Linked DNA regions of Rhodohalobacter sp. SW132. The protein of the gene in region 2 interacts with the protein of the main gene of each other region in a pairwise test. Links are inferred from orthologs where the notes say so. Each region holds a gene or a part of one and is shown on either strand. Other genes may lie near its edges. The genes, in order: ligA and leuS.

Region 1 (3,230 bases), on a different replicon or contig from region 2:
CATAATTTTCGAGCAGCACATTCCACGCTTCGTCAGTAAACTCCACATTTGACAGGTTTTTTTCCTGCACAAATCGAATACTGTCATTTCGTGCGGCCGAATCATCACTCTGCTTAGAACGCTGCCACTGTACATAAGCGTCAATAACGGGCTGGAGATTTCGGTACATTGAATCCAGTGCGTCCTGAGACTCATTTCTTACCGCATTGTTCACATGAAAAACAGGGGGTGTTTCAGAGCGTATGGCATCCCTTTCGTCCTGGAGCTCTTCTTCAGTTTTTAGTTCTGAGAAGGTGAACGGAGCGGTAAGATCGTCAGCCCGCCACGGTTCGCCAACGGAATAACTCGAAACAGGCTGGTAGATAACATCCGGTGATGCGTACAATATCAGCCCGAGGAAACCGAAGATAATAAGCACCCGGTAGATCACTTTTCGCTTATTTTCGGCCTCAATCTGCTCTTTTTTCTTTTTTTCGCCGATGTTCGGAGCTCCTTCACTCTTTTTTCGACCCAGGCCTAATTTTTCCAGTACTTTCATCTTATAACATTCTTGTAATTACAGAAGCGCAAACCGGTATAGTACAAATTACATCCGTAATGATACCAAAATTATGAACCCGAATTCGCACGTATTGAAGATTAATCAATATTACGTCCTACAAGTCGGTTAAACTCCGGTTCACTGATAACAGGAATTTCAAGCTTTTGTGCTTTTTTAAGTTTACTACCCGCCGATTCCCCCGCCAGCAGGTAATCGGTATTGCTGCTGACCGATGAGGTTGTTTTCCCTCCGTTTTTTTCAATCCATTCGGTGGCTTCTTTGCGAGTGAGTGTTGGCAGTGTGCCCGTCAGAACAAACGTTTTTCCAGCTAATTTGTTGGATTCGGTCTCATCTGCCTCAGCCTCGAACTGTAAACCGGCATTTTTTAACGTTTCAATGATCTGTCGGTTTTTGGAATGATCGAAAAATGCGATCACAGAACCCGCAATTTTTGGTCCGATAGAGTCAGTTTCTGTCAGTTTTTCCTCATCTGCCTGTAAAATAGCGTCCAGTGATCTGAAACTTTGTGCCAGATCTTTTGCCACGGTTTTACCCACAAATCGAATGCCAAGCGCATAGAGCACGCGGCTGAACGCCTGACATCTACTCTGGTCTATGGCATCAATTAAATTTTGAGCACTTTTTTCGGCCATACGTTCCAGCGGAATTAAATCCTCCTTTGAAAGGCTGTACAGATCGGCGTAGCTGGAAATCAAACCGGCATCCACCAGCTGATCCACAACGGCTTCACCGAGGCCTTCAATATCCATCGCATCTCGCGATGCAAAGTGGATGATGCGTTCCCGTACCTGCGGCGGACATTCCGGGTTCTCACATCTCCATTTTACCTCTCCTTCAAATTTTACCAGTTTCTCACCACACGCTGGACAGTTTTCGGGCATTTTGAACGGCTCCGGACGATCTTCCCGTTCCGGGTTAACAACTGAAATAACCTGGGGGATAATTTCACCGGCTTTTTCTACAACAACAGTATCGCCGGGACGGATATCCTTTCTCAGAATTTCATCTTCATTATGCAGCGAAGCCCGCTTTACGGTGGTTCCTGCAAGAAGCACCGGTTTCAATTCAGCCACAGGGGTGATGCTTCCCAGCCGGCCTACCTGGAGTGTAATCGATTCAATAATGGTAGTGGCCTGGTCTGCCTCGAATTTGTATGAAATTGCCCACCGGGGAGACTTCGATGTTGTTCCAAGCTGTTCGCGGTATTTCTCTTCATTTACCTTAATTACGATTCCATCCGTTTCGTAAGGGAGTTCATGCCTGCGGTCATCCCATTTGGTGATCTCATCCAGAACCTCATCAATTGTATCACAAACTGAAAAGTGCTCACACACCGGGAGTCCGTACTCCTTCAGAAGGTCCATTTTTGTTGCCTGGGTTCGTTTTTCATCATCCTCTTCAAATAGCAAATCAAAAGCAAACATGCGGATCGGGCGCCGGGCAACTTCCTGCGGATCTTGCATTTTCAGCGATCCAGCCGTAGAGTTTCTCGGGTTTGCAAACGGCTGCAGACCTGATTCCTCCCGGAATTGATTTAACCGTACAAAAGCTTCTTTCTCCATATAAGCTTCGCCGCGAATTTCGAGCAGATCGGGAGAGTGTTCCGGTAAGGTTAAAGGAATATCTTTTATCGTTTTGATGTTGGATGTGATGTCGTCACCCCGCTCACCATCTCCACGGGTAGTGCCAAGCACGAGCTGACGGTTTTCGTATCGAAGGCGTATGGATGCACCATCAAATTTTAGTTCAACAGCGTATGTGAACTCGTTGTCCGCCAGTCGATCACGTACTCTTCTATCGAATTCTTTAAGGTCGTCGGGATTGTAGGTGTTGTCCAGGCTGAGCAGTGCAACGGGATGCTCAACGGTAGGGAACTGGTCGGTAGGTTTTTCGCCAACGCGCCTGGTAGGAGAATCTTCGGTTTGCAGGTCAAACTCCAATTCAAGTTCCCGCAGTTCATTCAGGGCTTCATCAAACTCTTTGTCGCTGATAAACGGTTTGGCATCGTCGTAATAGGCCCGGTTTGCCCGTTCAATAAGATCACGGATTTCACCAACACGACGCTTCGCCTGCTTCATGTCCATAACAAAAAAATCTTTATCTGGTATTTAAAAAAAGGAGGGACGGGTCAAGACAGTGTCAGGTTCAGCCGCATTCGCCGGGAGTTCAAAAGGAACCGGTGTAGCCCATCGGGGATCAGAATCGAACAGGTCCCGGGTGAGTTCCACAGCGTTTTCCTCTTCGTTGAAATACTGACCGCGGAAGTTATCGATACGATTCCCATTAAGGAATAGCAGCATATTGGAGTAGCTTCCTCTTATTCGCACCGTATCCTGGAATTCATAATTGTACGCAGTTCCCTGATCAAGCCAGTAGGGATCAATCCGCGGCTTAAGGTCACTCCAGACGCGCACCGGATCCAGCCGGTCAAAAGCAGCGTAGACGGTTACATGGAGTGTATCCTCAAGAACGGCGGGAGCAGAAGGCTGTTCCTGCTGGTTATCCGAGAGATCAAGCGCCAGATTCTGTTCTTCACTTTCCGGAGCGCCGGGCAGCGGCTGCTCGGCTCCCACACTTTCCGGTGGAGGAACATCGTCTGATGTGAAAAATCCGAACTGTGTGATCAGGATAGCCGCAGTAACAATCAAAATAACAATCAACCCGGCAC
Region 2 (3,449 bases):
TGATCAAATGGAAACAGGAAGATATGGACTTCGACAATTTTGGCCTCGATTTCAACAACCCCGATTTTGTATCCTACGCCAATAGTTACGGGGCTACAGGGCACCGGCCCGAAAGTGATGCCGAGTTCCGTGAGACCCTCAATGACTGCATGAATTCCAAGGGTGTGCACCTGATTGACTTACAGATCGATTACTCATTAAATCACTCTATTCTGAATGTGTTGATCAAAGAGAAAACGCAAAATTTATAAACGTGAGTTCGATTTTTGAATTTGTCAGATTTCACCTGAACAGATTCAGAAAGATCGGCCCAGCTGGCTGCTCCGGGAAATATCATCTCACATTCTTTGGTACAGTTATCAAACCGAATCGTTCATCGGATGAAGCGAATTCATCCGATGAAGATCATTTTACCACAAAATTTATGATCCGTTCCGGCACAAAGATCTCTTTGATGATGGTGGTTTCATCAAGATAACGCTGAATGTTTTTCTGCTCTTTGGCAAGACCCAGAACATAATTTTTATCTTTCGCTTTCTCAGCCGGCACTTCGATGTTTGCCCTGACTTTGCCATTCACCTGTACCGGGTAGCTGATGCTTTTCTCAACAAGATACGCTTCGTTCAGCTCCGGCCATGGTTCGTATGAAATAGACGAAACCTCGCTACCAAGATAGCTCCACAGCTCTTCTGCGATGTGCGGAGCAAAAGGTGAGAGCAGCTTTACAAATGGTTTTGCGATCTCCGATGGAAGTTCTTCCCACTGCTTTGCCTCGTTCACAAAAATCATAAGTGCGGAAATTGCAGTGTTAAACCGAAGGTTTTCGATGTCATCCGTAACTTTTTTTATCGCTTCGTGAAGAACTTTCAGCTGATCGGCATTAGGCTCGGCATCCTTTGACAATAGTGACGCTTCATCCTCATCACCCACAATCAGTCGCCAGGCACGATTCAGAAAACGGTTCACCCCTTCCACTCCTTTTGTGCTCCACGGTTTTACTTGTTCCAGCGGTCCCATAAACATCTCGTAGAGCCTCAGTGAATCGGCTCCATACTGATCCACCACATCATCCGGATTGATGACGTTTCCGCGCGATTTCGACATTTTATGTGCTCTCGATTCCACCTGGAAATCAGTCCCTTTCAAAAAGAAATTCTCTCCGCGTTTTTCAACATCGGTTTCACTGACCCGCTCCCGGGTAATCTCTTCACCATCTTCAGCCTGTTCCGCTGATACATACGATCCGTTCTGTTTAAAAGCTGTGTATTCCATTTCTCCCAGAATCATTCCCTGGTGAACCAGTTTCTGAAACGGCTCCGGAGTAGATACAACACCGCAATCGTATAACACTTTATGCCAGAAACGCGCATAGAGCAGGTGAAGCACCGAATGTTCCGATCCGCCAACATATAAATCTACCGGCATCCAATATTTTTCCTCATCACTCTCTACCGGGCCACCGTCAAATTCCGGGCTGATGTAACGCAGATAATACCAGCAACTTCCTGCCCATTGTGGCATCGTGTTGGTTTCGCGAAGGGCCTCTTTTCCAGTTTCCGGATCGGTGGTTTTTACCCAGTTTTCAGCTTTGGCAAGCGGCGGTTCCCCGGTTTTTGTAGGCTGATAAATATCTATTTCAGGGAGTGTAACGGGCAACTCACTTTCAGGCAGCGGTTTCGGTTTGCCATCCACGTGAATAATTGGAAAAGGCTCGCCCCAGTAGCGCTGACGCGAAAACAGCCAGTCACGCAGCTTGTAATTTATACTCTTCTCCCCTACTCCATTCTCCTCAAGCCAATCGATAATTTTTGACTTTGCTTCGGTGATTTCCAGTCCGTTCAGAAAATCACTGTTAATTGCAATACCATCGCCCACATACGCTTCTCCTTCAAAATCTTCCGGAGGTTGTACAGTTCGGATGATCGGCAGATCAAACGTCTTTGCAAATTCCCAGTCGCGCTGGTCCTGACCCGGAACTGCCATAATAGCGCCGGTACCGTAGTGGGCCAGCACATAGTCGGCCACCCAAATTGGAATCTCTTGGTTATTCGCCGGGTTGATTGCATACGCCCCTGTAAAAACACCCGTTTTCTTTTTTGACTCTTCCTGCCGTTCCAGGTCCGATTTTAACCCCGCTTTCAGAACGTATTCTTCCACATCTTTCCGCTGCTCGGAGGTTGTGATATCACGTACCAGGTGGTGTTCCGGGGCCAAAACCATATAGGTTGCGCCAAAAAGCGTATCAGGACGAGTGGTAAATACGTTCAGCTGTTCATCGTGTTTGGCTACCTGAAACTCAATTTCCGCACCGATCGACCGGCCAATCCAGTTTCTCTGCATCTCCTTGGTTGATTCCGGCCACTCCAGATCATCCAGCCCTTCCAGTAGTTTTTCGGCGTATTCTGTAATCTTCAGAACCCACTGACGCATCGGCTTTCGAACCACCGGAAATCCGCCCACTTCACTTTTGCCATCAATGACCTCTTCGTTGGCAAGAACAGTTCCAAGCTCTGGACACCAGTTCACCGGCGCTTCATCTTCATACGCCAACCCTTTTTCATACAGCTTCAGGAAAATCCATTGCGTCCATTTGTAGTAGTCGGGATCCGTCGTATTCACTTCCCGATCCCAGTCATATGAAAAACCGAGCATCTGCAGCTGTTCCCGGAAAACATTTACGTTTTTTTCTGTCGTTTCTCTTGGATGTGTTCCCGTTTTAACCGCATACTGTTCAGCAGGCAGACCAAACGCATCCCAGCCAATCGGGTGAAGCACATTAAAACCATTCATTCGCTTGTAGCGGGCAAGGATATCCGTTGCCGTATATCCCTCAGGGTGGCCCACATGCAGGCCTGAACCGCTTGGATAGGGAAACATATCAAGAACATAATACTTCGGCTTGTCTGAGGCTTTTTCAGTTTTAAAAGTCTTCTGCTTCAGCCAGTGTTTCTGCCATTTCGGTTCAATTTCAGATGGATCGTATGAACTCATGCGGTTTTTTGGGTAATTATAAATATTCGGTTTGATTTCAAGACCGTGAAGATAAGGAAAATAATAACCCGATAAAGAGAGATCACCGCTCCCGGTAGAATATCTCACATTTTACAAAATTGACATACACGTTTCTTTCGTTGATTCTTGACTTATTCTATCCGTCGATTCTTTTTAAAATGGAATGGTAGCTGTCAATGCGTCGATCTCTCATAAATGGCCATGTTTGCCGCTGTGGCTCAATTTGTGAAGGATCAATTTGTACGGATAAAATTTGCTCGCCCTCCCCGGCTTCGGCAAGGATATCGCCAAACGGTCCCGCTACAAACGAATTCCCCCAAAATAGTGACTTCTCTTCTCTGCCTACACGATTTACACCGGCAACATAACATCCATTTGCAATAGCGTGACTTCTCTGTATCGTTTTCCATGCATTCAAAAACTGCTGTTTTTCATCG

Evidence for each region.
Region 1: the proteins of leuS (region 2) and ligA interact in binary tests that used the Escherichia coli proteins (3 or more experiments, as listed by UniProt). The link is inferred for Rhodohalobacter sp. SW132 from one-to-one orthologs.

Annotation. Positions count from the first base shown.
Region 1 is NZ_QUOK01000003.1:33,900-37,129, reverse strand. The notes cover bases 144-3,043. They hold ligA (NAD-dependent DNA ligase LigA), read right to left. Parts: upstream 2,647-3,043; coding sequence 640-2,646; downstream 144-639. Other genes in these bases: DYD21_RS07175 (RodZ family helix-turn-helix domain-containing protein), read right to left, coding at 2,671-3,043; DYD21_RS07185 (HD family phosphohydrolase), read right to left, coding at 144-538. Also shown: more of DYD21_RS07185, read right to left, coding at 1-143; more of DYD21_RS07175, read right to left, coding at 3,044-3,230. UniProt on the Escherichia coli protein: DNA ligase that catalyzes the formation of phosphodiester linkages between 5'-phosphoryl and 3'-hydroxyl groups in double-stranded DNA using NAD as a coenzyme and as the energy source for the reaction.
Region 2 is NZ_QUOK01000004.1:9,663-13,111, forward strand. What follows is about bases 199-3,317. They hold leuS (leucine--tRNA ligase), read right to left. Parts: upstream 2,992-3,317; coding sequence 406-2,991; downstream 199-405. Other genes in these bases: DYD21_RS09090 (acetolactate synthase large subunit), read left to right, coding at 199-251; DYD21_RS09100 (carbon-nitrogen hydrolase), read right to left, coding at 3,149-3,317. In the rest of the region: more of DYD21_RS09090, read left to right, coding at 1-198; more of DYD21_RS09100, read right to left, coding at 3,318-3,449.